DNA from 2 places in the Gordonia aurantiaca genome. Region 2 is predicted to be linked to the other one. Evidence: predicted binding sites of a transcription regulator. Region 2 holds the regulator's gene; the other holds the start of a gene.
The links. The regulator LexA, encoded in region 2, represses DNA repair genes until DNA is damaged. The targets are predictions, from matches to a motif close to CGAACANNTGTTCG.
Positions count from the first base shown of each region.

Region 1: a site for LexA is predicted at 2,992-3,005, ahead of ABFT43_RS00765 (HNH endonuclease signature motif containing protein). Genes of this name have one in related genera too.

Region 1 is NZ_JBDUUF010000001.1:164,740-170,722, reverse strand. It holds gene ABFT43_RS00775 (UDP-glucose dehydrogenase family protein) at 1-566, opposite strand, end outside; gene dcd (dCTP deaminase) at 871-1,440, opposite strand; gene ABFT43_RS00765 (HNH endonuclease signature motif containing protein) at 1,461-2,963, opposite strand; tRNA gene ABFT43_RS00760 (tRNA-Gly) at 3,120-3,193, shown strand; gene ABFT43_RS00755 (hypothetical protein) at 3,276-3,515, opposite strand; gene ABFT43_RS00750 (alpha/beta fold hydrolase) at 3,637-3,831, opposite strand; gene ABFT43_RS00745 (hypothetical protein) at 4,127-5,179, shown strand; gene ABFT43_RS00740 (NADPH-dependent F420 reductase) at 5,217-5,942, shown strand.
Region 2 is NZ_JBDUUF010000005.1:207,501-213,483, forward strand. It holds gene nrdR (transcriptional regulator NrdR) at 1-291, opposite strand, end outside; gene ABFT43_RS12235 (LysM peptidoglycan-binding domain-containing protein) at 390-950, opposite strand; gene lexA (transcriptional repressor LexA) at 1,173-1,880, shown strand; gene ABFT43_RS12245 (putative PEP-binding protein) at 1,864-3,564, opposite strand; gene ABFT43_RS12250 (DeoR/GlpR family DNA-binding transcription regulator) at 3,669-4,439, shown strand; gene pfkB (1-phosphofructokinase) at 4,436-5,416, shown strand; gene ABFT43_RS12260 (PTS fructose transporter subunit IIABC) at 5,413-5,983, shown strand, end outside.

The sequences.
Region 1 (5,983 bases), on a different contig from region 2:
GCCGTCGCAGCATCGGGCCCCCGGCCTGCGGTGGCCGACCGAACATCCGTTCCGACGACGAGCCGATCGGGTCGGAGTGTGTCCTCGACGGCGAAGCCCTCGCGCAGGAACTCCGGACTCCACGACAGTTCGACGTCGGCGCCCGGAGCACTCAGCGACGAGATGCGCTGCGCCAGTGCCGCGCACGTCCCGACCGGAACGGTGGACTTGCCGATGAGGAGGTGCCGGCCGCGGAGGTCCGGGACCAGGGCGTCGATGGCGGAGTGCACGTGGGACAGGTCGGCACCGTGCCCGCGTGGCTCCTGCGGTGTGCCGACGCCGATGAAGTGGATGGTGGCGTGCTCGGCGGCGGCGTGGTGGTCGGTGGTGAAGCGGAGTCGCCCGGCCTCGAGGTTGCGGCGGAGGATGTCGGAGAGCCCGGGCTCGAAGAAGGGCACCTCACCGGATTGCAACCGCTCGACCTTGGCGGCGTCTACGTCCACACCCAGCACGTCGTGTCCGAGTTCGGCCATGCAGGCCGCATGTGTCGCGCCGAGGTAGCCGCAGCCGATGACCGTGAGCTTCATGGTCGCCACGGTTACCCATGGAGTTGTCGGGTGAACCCACCGTGGGTTGCGACCGGCGATCGAGTCGGTGAACGCTCGGCGTTCCCGCCCCACCCGCGAGGCCCGCATTGCCGAGGCCGCCGAGGCGGCTGCGGCCCCCGGCGCGGCCTCGAAGGGATGCCCGGTCGCCCCCGTCCCACCCCACTCGACGCACTGGCGGCCGAACTCACCGCGTGGTCGGGTGGCGTCGACCGAACGCAGCGAGCGGCACCGCGTATCGAGGGCTCCGTCGGTCCCGGATGAGGTCCCGGTCCCGGATGAGGTCTCAGTCCCGGATGAAGTTCAGGTACGCCTTCGACGGCGTCGGGCCGCGCTGGCCCTGGTACTTGGACCCGACCTTCTCGCTGCCGTAGGGGTTCTCGGCCGGGCTGGTCAGGCGGAACAGGCACAGCTGCCCGATCTTCATGCCGGGCCACAGGGTGATCGGCAGGTTGGCCACGTTCGACAGCTCGAGGGTGATGTGCCCGGAGAAACCGGGGTCGATGAAGCCCGCGGTGGAGTGCGTGAGCAGCCCGAGGCGCCCCAGCGACGACTTGCCTTCCAGGCGGCCGGCGAGATCGTCGGGCAGGGTGCACACCTCGAGGGTGGAACCCAGCACGAACTCACCCGGGTGCAGCACGAACGGCTCGCCCTCGGCGGGTTCGACGAGGGTGGTCAGTTCGTCCTGACGCTGCGCCGGGTCGATGTGGGTGTACCGGGTGTTGTTGAACACCCGGAACAGGCTGTCGAGCCGGACGTCGACGCTCGAGGGCTGGACGAGGCCGGGATCGAACGGGTCAATCGCGAGGCGCCCGCCAGCGATCTCGGAGCGGATGTCGCGGTCGGAGAGCAGCACGTGTCGAGGTTATCGAATGATCAGGGCGGATCTGCGCCGGTGTCGTCGCGTTCGGTGGTGTCGGGACGTCCGAGCCGGCGCCGCAGCCGTCGACGGGCCTCGGCCCGCATCCGGTCGAGGATGGCGTCCGTGCGGTGCGCGTGGTTGATCCGCGGCGCCCGATCGGGATGCGATCGCGGCGGGTGCCACACCGCGCGACCTGCGTCGATGCCCTCGGCCTCGATCGTCGTGGACCACTGGTCGTCGCCGTGTCCGACCGACCGGTTGTGGGGCCCGCACGCCATCGTGAGCAGGTCGATGTCGGTGGGTCCGTTGTCGGCTTTCCACTCGACGACATGGTGCATCTCCGACTCGAAGGCCGACCGGGTGCAGGCGGGGCCGGTGCATCCGCCGTCACGACCCACCGCGGCGATCCGCTGGGCACGCGACGCGAACCGCTTGGCGCGCCCGAGGTAGAGGACCTCGCTCGTGTGGTCGCGGAAGACCTCGAGGTACTCCTGCGCCTCGGCGGCCATCTCGACCGCGTCCTTGATCGGGACGAGGGTGCCCGTCGCGGTCCGGGCCGGCGCCCCGGCCTGTTCACGCAGCGCGGATTCGCTGATGGTGATGATCAGGTGTGGCGGCAGGCCGTGATGCGACCTGCCGAGTGCGCCGCCGTCCAGTGCGTACCGGAGCAGCGCGGTGAAGGCGTCGTGGTTGCGCTTGGCCTGGGAGCGGTCGTCGCGATCGGCGGCGGCCGCGAGCACCTCCGGGTCCGCGGCCGCGGGGTCACCGGCGGGCGATTCCGGGTCGTCGGGATTGTTCATGCCCTTCGCCGCCCACACGGCCAGCACGACGTCGAGCATGGCCCGGGTCTTGGGGTCGAGGGTGGCGGTCAGCCTGGACATCAGCCGGCTGTCCTGGGGTCCGAGCCGCATACCGCGCATGCGAGCACGGTCGCGGTCATCGGTCAGCGTCCCGTCGGGATCGAGATGCGCGAGGATCTGCGCACCCAACCGGCGCAACGACGACGGATCGTAGTCGCACGCGTAGTGCGCGAGGGTCGCCTCGGCGGCCTCCTTGTCGACGGTGTCGGCAGAGGACGGGATCTTCTGCATCGTCTCGATGATCACGTCGACGTGTCGACCCGATATCGCACCTTCCGCAACACCTTTGGCGGTCTCCGGGTAACGGGCCCCGTTCAGCTCGCCTTGGAGGTCGTGGAACCTGCCGAGCGCCCACACCCGGTTCGCGAGCCGATTCGCCTCGCCGTGCCGGCCGAGCTGATGGATGAGGAACTTGGTGACGTTCTGACAACCGGCGTGCCGATACGCCGAACGTTCCTCGATCTCCACCATGGTGTCGGTGAAGATCGCAAGCATGCGCCGTTCGGCACGCTCGTGCTGGATCGCGGCCTCGAGCAGCTGCGTCTCGGAGCATTCTCCGGACCGCGTGCGGGTGATCTCGTCCAGGAGCGCATGGAGACGCTCGTACTGGTCGAGAAGAAGTGGTGTAGGTGTTGCAGACGGCTCGACGAAAGCCATGATCTGTCCCCCATCATCATGGCCAACTCGAATGTACGTTCGATTCTACCGGCGTTTTACCTGGTGCGCAACCGAAAGAGGCGGAATCGCGACACCCTCCGTGAAGGACGGGGAAGGGTTTGCTAGGCTTTCGCTCGCGAGGTGAAGACCTCGCACGCCGATGTAGTTCAATGGTAGAACATCAGCTTCCCAAGCTGAGAACGCGGGTTCGATTCCCGTCATCGGCTCCACTCGAAACCCGCTCTGAGACAGGGTTTCTGACGCACACCATCGATGCCGGTCGGCCGTCGCCGCCGATGCTGCACGCGCACTTCACCCCTTCACACGACCGCGCACCTTGTCGACCGCGTCGACCACCGCATCGGGGCGCTGGTTCTGGATGCGGTGGGTGGTCCCCGGCACCGTGGTCAGCTCCGCGTCGGGCAGGCTCGCGGCAAAGGCCGCCTTGGCCCTAGGCCAGGCGTCGGCCAGCGCCCGGTAGTCGTCCGCGTACTCCGGCGGCGGGTCGAGCATCGGCGCCTCCCGGCCGCGGACGAGGACGGCGACCGGCACCGACGGCAGCGGTCCACCTCGTCGAGAAGCGTGTCCATCGAGTAGCTTTCGGCGATGTACTCCTCCGGATAGGTGCCCGGCGCGAGCTTCGGGTGGGCGATGATTTCCCACTGGTCCGGGGTCACGCTGTCACGGAGCTCCGCATGGGCGCGTCGACGAGGACGAGCCCGGCCGTCTCGTCCGGGTAGGTGGCGGCGCAGAGCGCCTGCAACGGGCCGCCCATCGAATGCCCGACCAGCAGGTACGGCCCCGCCTTACCGGCAGCGTCCGACAATTCGTGCAGTTCGGCGACGACCTCGGCCGGGTCTCGCGGCATCGGAACCTGATCGCTGCGCGCAGGCTCGGTCCGACCGGAATCGGTGACCTCCCCCGTCGTCGACGGTGATGGTGACGAGCGAGTGGGGCGACCCGTCGTATCCTCGGCTCGACGCCTGCGACGTCGAGCCGATGCGAAGAACCAGGGGGAACGATGCGACGAGATCGGGAGCGCCGGCGCGGAACCTGCGCCCGGTGAGGCCGGAATGAGCGAGTCGCCCCCGCCCACCGGCTCTGGCGCGGGCAGACCGGGGACTCGGACAACTGCGGTCGCCACACGGGACATCACGAACCGGATGGGCCGGACGTATTACCTCGATCAGCCACTGGTGTGGCTGGTGCTCATCCCGGCCATCGTCATCGTCCCGACCGCCTCACTCGTGTTCGACGCGATCGGGGAACCCCTCTCGAAGGTGCTCCTCACGCTCGCCCTAGGCGCCTTGGGCGGTCTCGCGCTTGCGGGCCTGTTCACCTGGGGATTCCTCTACCGGGCCGCCGCGCGCGAGTGGGCCCAGAAGGTCCCCGAGGGCACGTCGATGACAGCCGAGTTCCGGCCCGACGAGATCTCGACGGGCTGGGCCGGCAACGTCTCGACGGTCCCGGTCGACGGCATCCGATGGGTCCGGTATCGCGATAGGATTGCGACATTCACCATCGCCGGCTTCGGGACGCGGCTGATCATCCCCGACGAGTTGATGCCGCCCGAGATCCGCGACGACCTGCTGAAGAGATGCGAGGGGCGCCGTCCGTTCTCCTGCCGCTCCCTCGGCACGACGGTGTCCGCCGAATCCGCCGGGCCCCCGCCCCGGATGTCCCGGAGGGTCGATCACGTCGACGACGCCATCCGCGTCGAGTACATCGCCGACGAAGGGCTGGCCGACCGGCTGCGACGCTCCATGCTCAGGCCCTTCACGATCGGATTGTTCTACCTCGCGTGTCTCGTTCCCCTCGTCGCACTGCTCACCGTCGAGGCGTATGCGATGGCCGCGCTCCCCGGAGCGGCGATCGTGGCGATGTCCCTGTTGTTCTTCACGCCGTTCTTCGGCCGCTGGTGGCTCCGGCGGACCGCGCCGCCCGGCACCCCGGTGAGCGCCGAGTACGGGCCCGATCGAATCCGGTTGCGACTCGGCACGTACGACCGCACGCTCGATCGTGCCTCGATCCGTCGGGTCGGACGGCTCGGTACCTCCCTTCGGGTGACCTCGCGGACCTCGACCGACGTGCTGCTCATCCCGGACGAGTTGCTGACGCCGGAGATCGCGACCGGACTTCTCGAGGAATTCGGACGTCCGCCCTGGTGGCGGCGGCTGGTCGACGCCCTGCGCCGACGCCTGAGGGCCTCGGCCTGATCGGGTCTCTCGCGTCACACCCACCTCTCCACACGGAATGGACCGTCCCACCGCGTCGTTGCGCCGGAGGTCAATCCATCGCCGAACAGAGGGTGCAACAGTGAAGATCGGGATCATCGGAGCAGGATTCATCGGCGGCGCACTGACCCGTCGTCTCACCGAGCTGGGACACGAGGTGCGGGTCGCCAATTCCCGCGCCCCCGAGACACTCGCCGACCTCGCGGCAGAAACCGGGGCGACCCCCGTCTGGGCGGCCGAGGCGGCCGAGGACGCCGACCTCGTCATCGTCTCCATCCCGCAGAAGAACGTGCCCGACCTGGCGCCGGGCATCCTCGACGCCCGCAAGGCGGGTGCGCCCGTGATCGAGACGAACAACTACTACCCGCAGCAACGCGACGGACTCATCGAGGCGATCGAGAGCGGGATGCCCGAGAGCGTCTGGGTGTCGGAGGAGATCGGCGCGCCGGTCTTCAAGGTGTTCAACGGGATCTACTGGAAGCACTTGCTGAAGAAGGGTCTCCCGGCCGGCGCCGAGGGACGCATCGCACTGCCGGTCGCCGGTGACGATCCCGAGCACAAGAAGATCGTGTTCGCGATCGTCGACGAACTCGGTTTCGACCCCGTCGATGCCGGTCCGCTCGTCGAGTCGTGGCGTCAGCAGCCGGGAACACCGGTGTACGGCAAGGACTTCGGCGTCGCCGACACGATCGCCGCACTCGCCGACGCCTCGCCGGAACGCACGGCGGAGTGGCGGGCGGTCTGAGTCACCGGCTCATCCGTCCCGGCCCCGGTCCGTTTGCTGTC
Region 2 (5,983 bases):
CGAACCGCTGGCACGGACCGTGTCCTCGACCTGCTGCGCGAGTTGTGCCAGTGCGTCCTCGGCGACGTCGCGTCCCTGGCAGGCGCGCCGCACTCCGCGCATGACCTTCTCGCGGCTGAACGGCTCGGTGACGCCGTTGCGCTTGACGACGGCGAGCACCGCGCTCTCCACGGTCGAGAAGCGGCGACCGCATGCGACGCAGGAGCGACGCCGGCGAATGGCCTGTCCCTCGTCAGCGACACGTGAGTCGATGACCTTGGTGTCGTCGTTCTTGCAGAAGGGGCAGCGCATCGTATCCTCACGCGGGTCGCGGGATCTCTCCGCACGGACGGTCGCCGCGCCGGGCCGTGTCTCGGCCGATCCCAGTGACATCGAGGATACCGCCGGGCCTATGAGTACCTGGGGGCCAGGAGTGGCTGACCGACCCGCAGACCAGTCGACGGCAGGTCGTTCAGTCGGACGATGTCCTCGACGACGGCCTCGCGGGGCAGGTCGGGCGCGACGCGGGCGGCGATGGTGTTCAGCGAGTCACCCGAGCGGACGTGGACGACCTCGGTGCCCACCGTCGGCGGGGTGACCGAGGCGGCGTAGTTCTGGCCGACGACCGACAGGACCCACACCGAAAGGGCAAGGCCCACGCCGGCGAGGATCGCCGCCGCGGTGCGGCGGCGACGCCGGATCGTGGATGCCGGGGCGACCTCGACGCGGGGCGCGGCGAGGGGCCCCCGACCGCGGGTGCCGACCGGCGACGCGCAGCGGGTCGAGGAGATCCGCGGGCCGTACGCCGCCGACTCAGGCAGCGGACGGTTGTCGACGGGCCGGTTGTCGCCCGGACGGCGATGGGGATTCGCCCGCCGGGGCGGGACGGACTGACGATCAGGAGCGATCCGCACGGGGTCGACACGCCTCGGGTCGACACGCCTCGGGTCGATGAGAGTCGCGGTGCGCATGGTGCCCTCCGGTTGGTCGGTCGAACGCGATGTTCGAGCCCGAACGCCGGTGTTCGAACATCGATCATCTGTTCGATGAACTGATGTTCGATTTCTACCACGCGCCCCCGACAATGTCTCGCGACACGTCGAACAAATGTTTGATGCTGTCGGTTTCGTGGGCTACGCTCGACCTCGGTCAAGCCATCTACCAGCACGTTCGGAATCGAGAGGAACCCGACCATGAGCGACGACGGCGGAAAGCGCACTCCACCGCGGGGCGCCGACGACCCCGTCCGCCCCGAGGACATCGCGGCGGCAGAGGCCTCCCTCACGCCGCGGCAGCGGGGTGTGCTCGAGGTGATCCGCAAGTCGGTGCGCGAGCGTGGCTACCCACCGAGCATCCGGGAGATCGGCGACGCGGTCGGCCTCACGTCCACCTCGTCGGTGGCGCATCAGCTGCGCACCCTCGAGCGCAAGGGGCTCCTCAAGCGCGACGCCAACCGCCCGCGCGCGGTGAACATCGCCCCGAACGAGCCGCCGACGCCGACGTCGCCGACCGGCGAGCCGCTCCCCGAGCCCACCTTCGTGCCGGTCCTCGGCCGGATCGCCGCCGGCGGCCCGATCCTCGCCGAGGAGGCCGTCGAGGACGTGTTCCCACTCCCCCGTGAGCTCGTCGGCGAGGGCTCGCTGTTCCTGCTGAAGGTCGTCGGCGAGTCGATGATCGACGCGGCGATCTGCGATGGCGACTGGGTCGTGGTCCGTCAGCAGAACGTGGCCGACAACGGCGACATCGTGGCCGCGATGATCGACGGCGAGGCCACGGTCAAGACGTTCAAGCGCCAGAAGGGTCATGTGTGGCTGATGCCGCACAACGAGTTGTTCGACCCGATCCCCGGTGACGACGCCGTCATCCTGGGCAAGGTCGTCACCGTCATCCGGCGGATCTGACACCCTCGGGTTCACTTCCGAGCACCGCGGCGGCCGCCGCGCGGGCCGCAGCCGGATCGGTGGTGGCCAGCGCAGCGGCCGCCGCGTTCTCACATGCGGTGAGAGTGACCTCGCCGAGTGCGGCGCCGACGGCCGCGGACGCGGCCGGGGCACTCGACAGCGAGGTGACGCCGAGACCCACCAGGACGCACGCCAGAGCCGGGTCGGCCGCCGCCTCGCCGCAGACGCCCACCGGTTTACCCAGGGCGCGACCGGCTTTCGCGACCGCCGCGACGAGGTGCAGTACCGCGGGTTGCCACGGGTCGGTGAGGGCGGAGAGGTCGGCCGACATCCGGTCGGCGGCCATCGTGTACTGCGTGAGGTCATTGGTGCCGATCGACACGAAGTCGACCTCGGCGAGGATCGCGGGCGCGAGGATCGCCGCGGCGGGCACCTCGACCATGACCCCGGCGACGAGGTCGCGCGCGCGTACCCGCGCCGCGAAGGCCGCGGCCTCGGCCGGCGAGGCGATCATCGGCGCCATCACCCACGGCCGGCTCCCGGTCTCCCGCGCCGCCTGTGCTATCGCGTCGAGCTGGCGTTCACGGATCTCCGGGTGCGCCAACGCGATCCGATCACCGCGCACACCGAGGGCCGGGTTGGCCTCGTCCGGGTGGTCGACGAACCGCAGCGGCTTGTCCGAGCCTGCGTCGAGGGTGCGCACGACCACCTTCCGGCCGGCGAACGCGTCGAAGACCTCGCGGTAGATGGCGGCCTGGTCGTCGACCGACGGCTCGTCGGCGCGTCCGAGAAAGGCTAGTTCGGTGCGGAACAGGCCCACCCCTTCGACGGGATGCGCCGTCGCGGCGCGGGCCGACGCGCCGTCTGCGACGTTGGCCAGGACGGCGACCTCGACGCCGTCGGCGGTGCGGCCGGGTCCGGTCCAGCCCGCGATCCGCGCGGCGCGACGTCGATGTGCCGTGACCCTCTCCTGCGCCTCCGCGGCGTCGGGGGCGACGACGACCTCTCCCGCGGTCCCGTCGACGAGAACCGGTGTGCCCACGTCGATCGCGCCGAGTCCGGGCACGGCGACGACACACGGGATCCCGAGCTGGCGCGCGATGATCGCGGTGTGACTGGTGGGGCCGCCGAGACGGGTCACCAGCGCGATGGTCGTGGCGGGGTCGAGACCCGCGGTGTCGGCGGGCGCGAGATCATCGGCGAGCAGCACCGACGGGACGTCCGGCGTCGGGACGCCGGGCTCCGGCAGGCCGAGAAGTTCGGCGACGACGCGGTCGCGGACGTCGTTGAGGTCGGTGACGCGTTCGGCCATCAGGCCGCCCATCCTGCTGAACACCGCGGCGAACTGTTCGGTTGCGGCCGCGGCCGCCGCCGGTGCGCTCACCCCCTTCTCGACGAGCTTCGTCGCCGCACCGACCCAGCCGCGGTCCTCTGCGAGCGCTGCCGTCGCGGCGAGCACCTCGGCGGCCGCGCCGGTGTTCTGTGACGCCCGGTCACGCAGGCGTGCGGCCACGACAGCTGCGGCGCGGGCGAACCGTTTGACCTCGTCCGCTCGACGATCCTCCGGCACCTCGCTGGTCGAACCGAGCGCCTCGGCGGAGTGATCGGGCCGCACCCCCGGCCAGAGCGCGGGGCCGTAGGCCACGCCACCGACGACCGGGGTGCCTGTCAGCGTCTGCGTCATGTGACCACGCTTACAAAAACGCCTTGACTTGTCAACACAAACAAGCGTAAACAGAATCACATCAACACCGAAACCAACACGATCCCACATCAGATCGGAGCAGCGTGTACGCCGAGGAGAGACAACAGGCCATCGCCGACGAGGTTCGCGTCGCGGGCCGGGCATCGGTGGCCGAGCTCGCCGCGAAGTTCGATGTGACCAGCGAGACCGTTCGTCGCGACCTCGCGGTTCTCGAGAAGGCGGGACACGTGCAGCGCGTGCACGGCGGGGCCGTCCGCCCCGAGGTGATGCGTGTCGTCGCAGAACTCGGCGTCGCCGAGCGGGAGACCGCCCAGACCGAGGAGAAGGCCGCGATCGGTCGTGCCGCGATGTCCTTTCTCCCACCCGACGGCGGATCGGTCCTGTTCGACGCCGGCACCACGACCTATCGCGCGGCCGAGGCACTGCCCCGCGATCGCACACTGACCCTCATCACCAACAGCCTGCCCATCGCCGGCCTGCTCGCCGCCCGCCACGTCGACGGCCTGCACGCACTCGGGGGCCGCGTGCGCGGCCTGACCCAGGCGACCGTGGGCGCGCAGACCGTGGCCGCACTGTCCCGGATGCGGATCACCACCGCGTTCGTCGGCACCAACGGCCTCACCGAAGCGCACGGACTATCCACTCCGGACCCCGACGAGGCGGCGGTGAAGTCCGCGATGGTCGCCGCGGCACAGCGGGTCATCGTGCTCGCCGACAGCTCGAAGATGGGCCGCGAGGAGCTCTCCGGGTTCGCGACCGTCGACGACATCGACGTCCTCGTCACAGATTCCGGGATCGACCCGCAGTTCTCGGCCGCGCTGTCCGCACGCGGCGTCGAGGTCGTGATCGCGTGATCCTGACCGTCACCGCCAATCCGAGCCTCGACCGCACTCTCGAGCTCGGCGGGCCCCTGCGTCGCGGCGAGGTCCAGCGCGCGGGAGTCGTCCGGGCGCAGCCGGGCGGCAAGGGAGTCAATGTGTCCCGCACCGTCGCGACGGCGGGGCTGGCGACCCGTGCGCTACTCCCCGCGCGTCCCGGCGACCCGCTGCTCGCCGCCCTCGACGACCTCGGGCTCCCATACGACGCGGTTTCCGTCGACGACGAGGTGCGTTCGAACGTCACCATCGCCGAGTCCGACGGCACGACCACCAAGGTGAACGCCCCCGGTGTACCGCTCACGCCGGAACAGCTCGACGAGCTCACCACGCTGATCCGAACCCACGCCGAGGGCGCGGCCTGGGTCACCCTCTGCGGTTCACTGCCACCGGGCGTGCCGCACGACTGGTATCGCCGCATCGCCGACGCGCTGATGACCGCAGGGTGCCGCGTCGCCGTCGACACCTCCGGCGAACCGTTGCGCGCCGCGGCCGCCGGCCGACTCGACCTGATCAAGCCGAACGAGGACGAACTCGCCGAGCTCACCGGCACCGATCCGGCCGTGTTCCGAGCGGCGTTGTCGCGCAATGATCTCGGGCCCGTGGTGGATGCCGCGTCGACACTGGTCGAGCAGATCGGCGGGAACGTCCTGGCCACCCTCGGCGCCCGTGGCGCCGTACTGGTCACCCGGGCCGGCACCTGGATCGCCACCCCGCCGCCGGTCACGCCGCGCAGCACGGTCGGTGCCGGGGACTCCTCGCTCGCCGGATACCTCATCGCACAATCATCCGGAGCGCCGGCGCCCGACTGCCTGCGTCACGCCGTCGCCTACGGGTCGGCGGCCGCCGCACTCGCCGGCACCGCATCCCCGACGCCCGACCAGCTGAACCCGGCCGGGGTCACCGTGACCGAGTTCTGCAGCCCCACCCCATCCCCCGCGAAGGACATGTCATGACCGAGCGAATCATCACCGCGCAGACGGTGAGTCTCGACGTCGACGCCGGCGCCGATCCCGCCGCCGTCATCACCGCCCTCAGCGATGCGCTCGGCGCGGCCGGGCGGACGACCGACCCTGCCGACCTGGCCCGCGCGGCGCTCGAGCGGGAGGCCAAGTCCGCCACCGGGCTTCCCGGCGGCATCGCGATCCCGCATGCGCGCACCGCGTCGGTGACAGCGGCGGGTCTCGCGATGGCGAGGCTGTCCCGGAAGGTCGACTTCGGCGCCCCCGACGGCCCCGCCGATCTCGTCTTCCTCATCGCGGCACCCGAGGGCGGCGCCGCCGAGCACATGAAGCTGCTGAGTTCGCTGGCCCGTGCGCTGGTGCGGCCGGAGTTCGTCGCAGCACTGCGGGAGGCGGAGACGGCCGAACGGGTCATCGAGCTGGTGACCGAGGCGACCGATCCCGGCGCGTCGAAGAAGACCACCCCGGACAAGGCGCCCGACGAGGCCCTGCAGAAGACCCCGGAGAAGACCCCCGCGAGGGCTCCGGAGGAGTCTCCCACGCCGACGGTGTCCGCCGCGG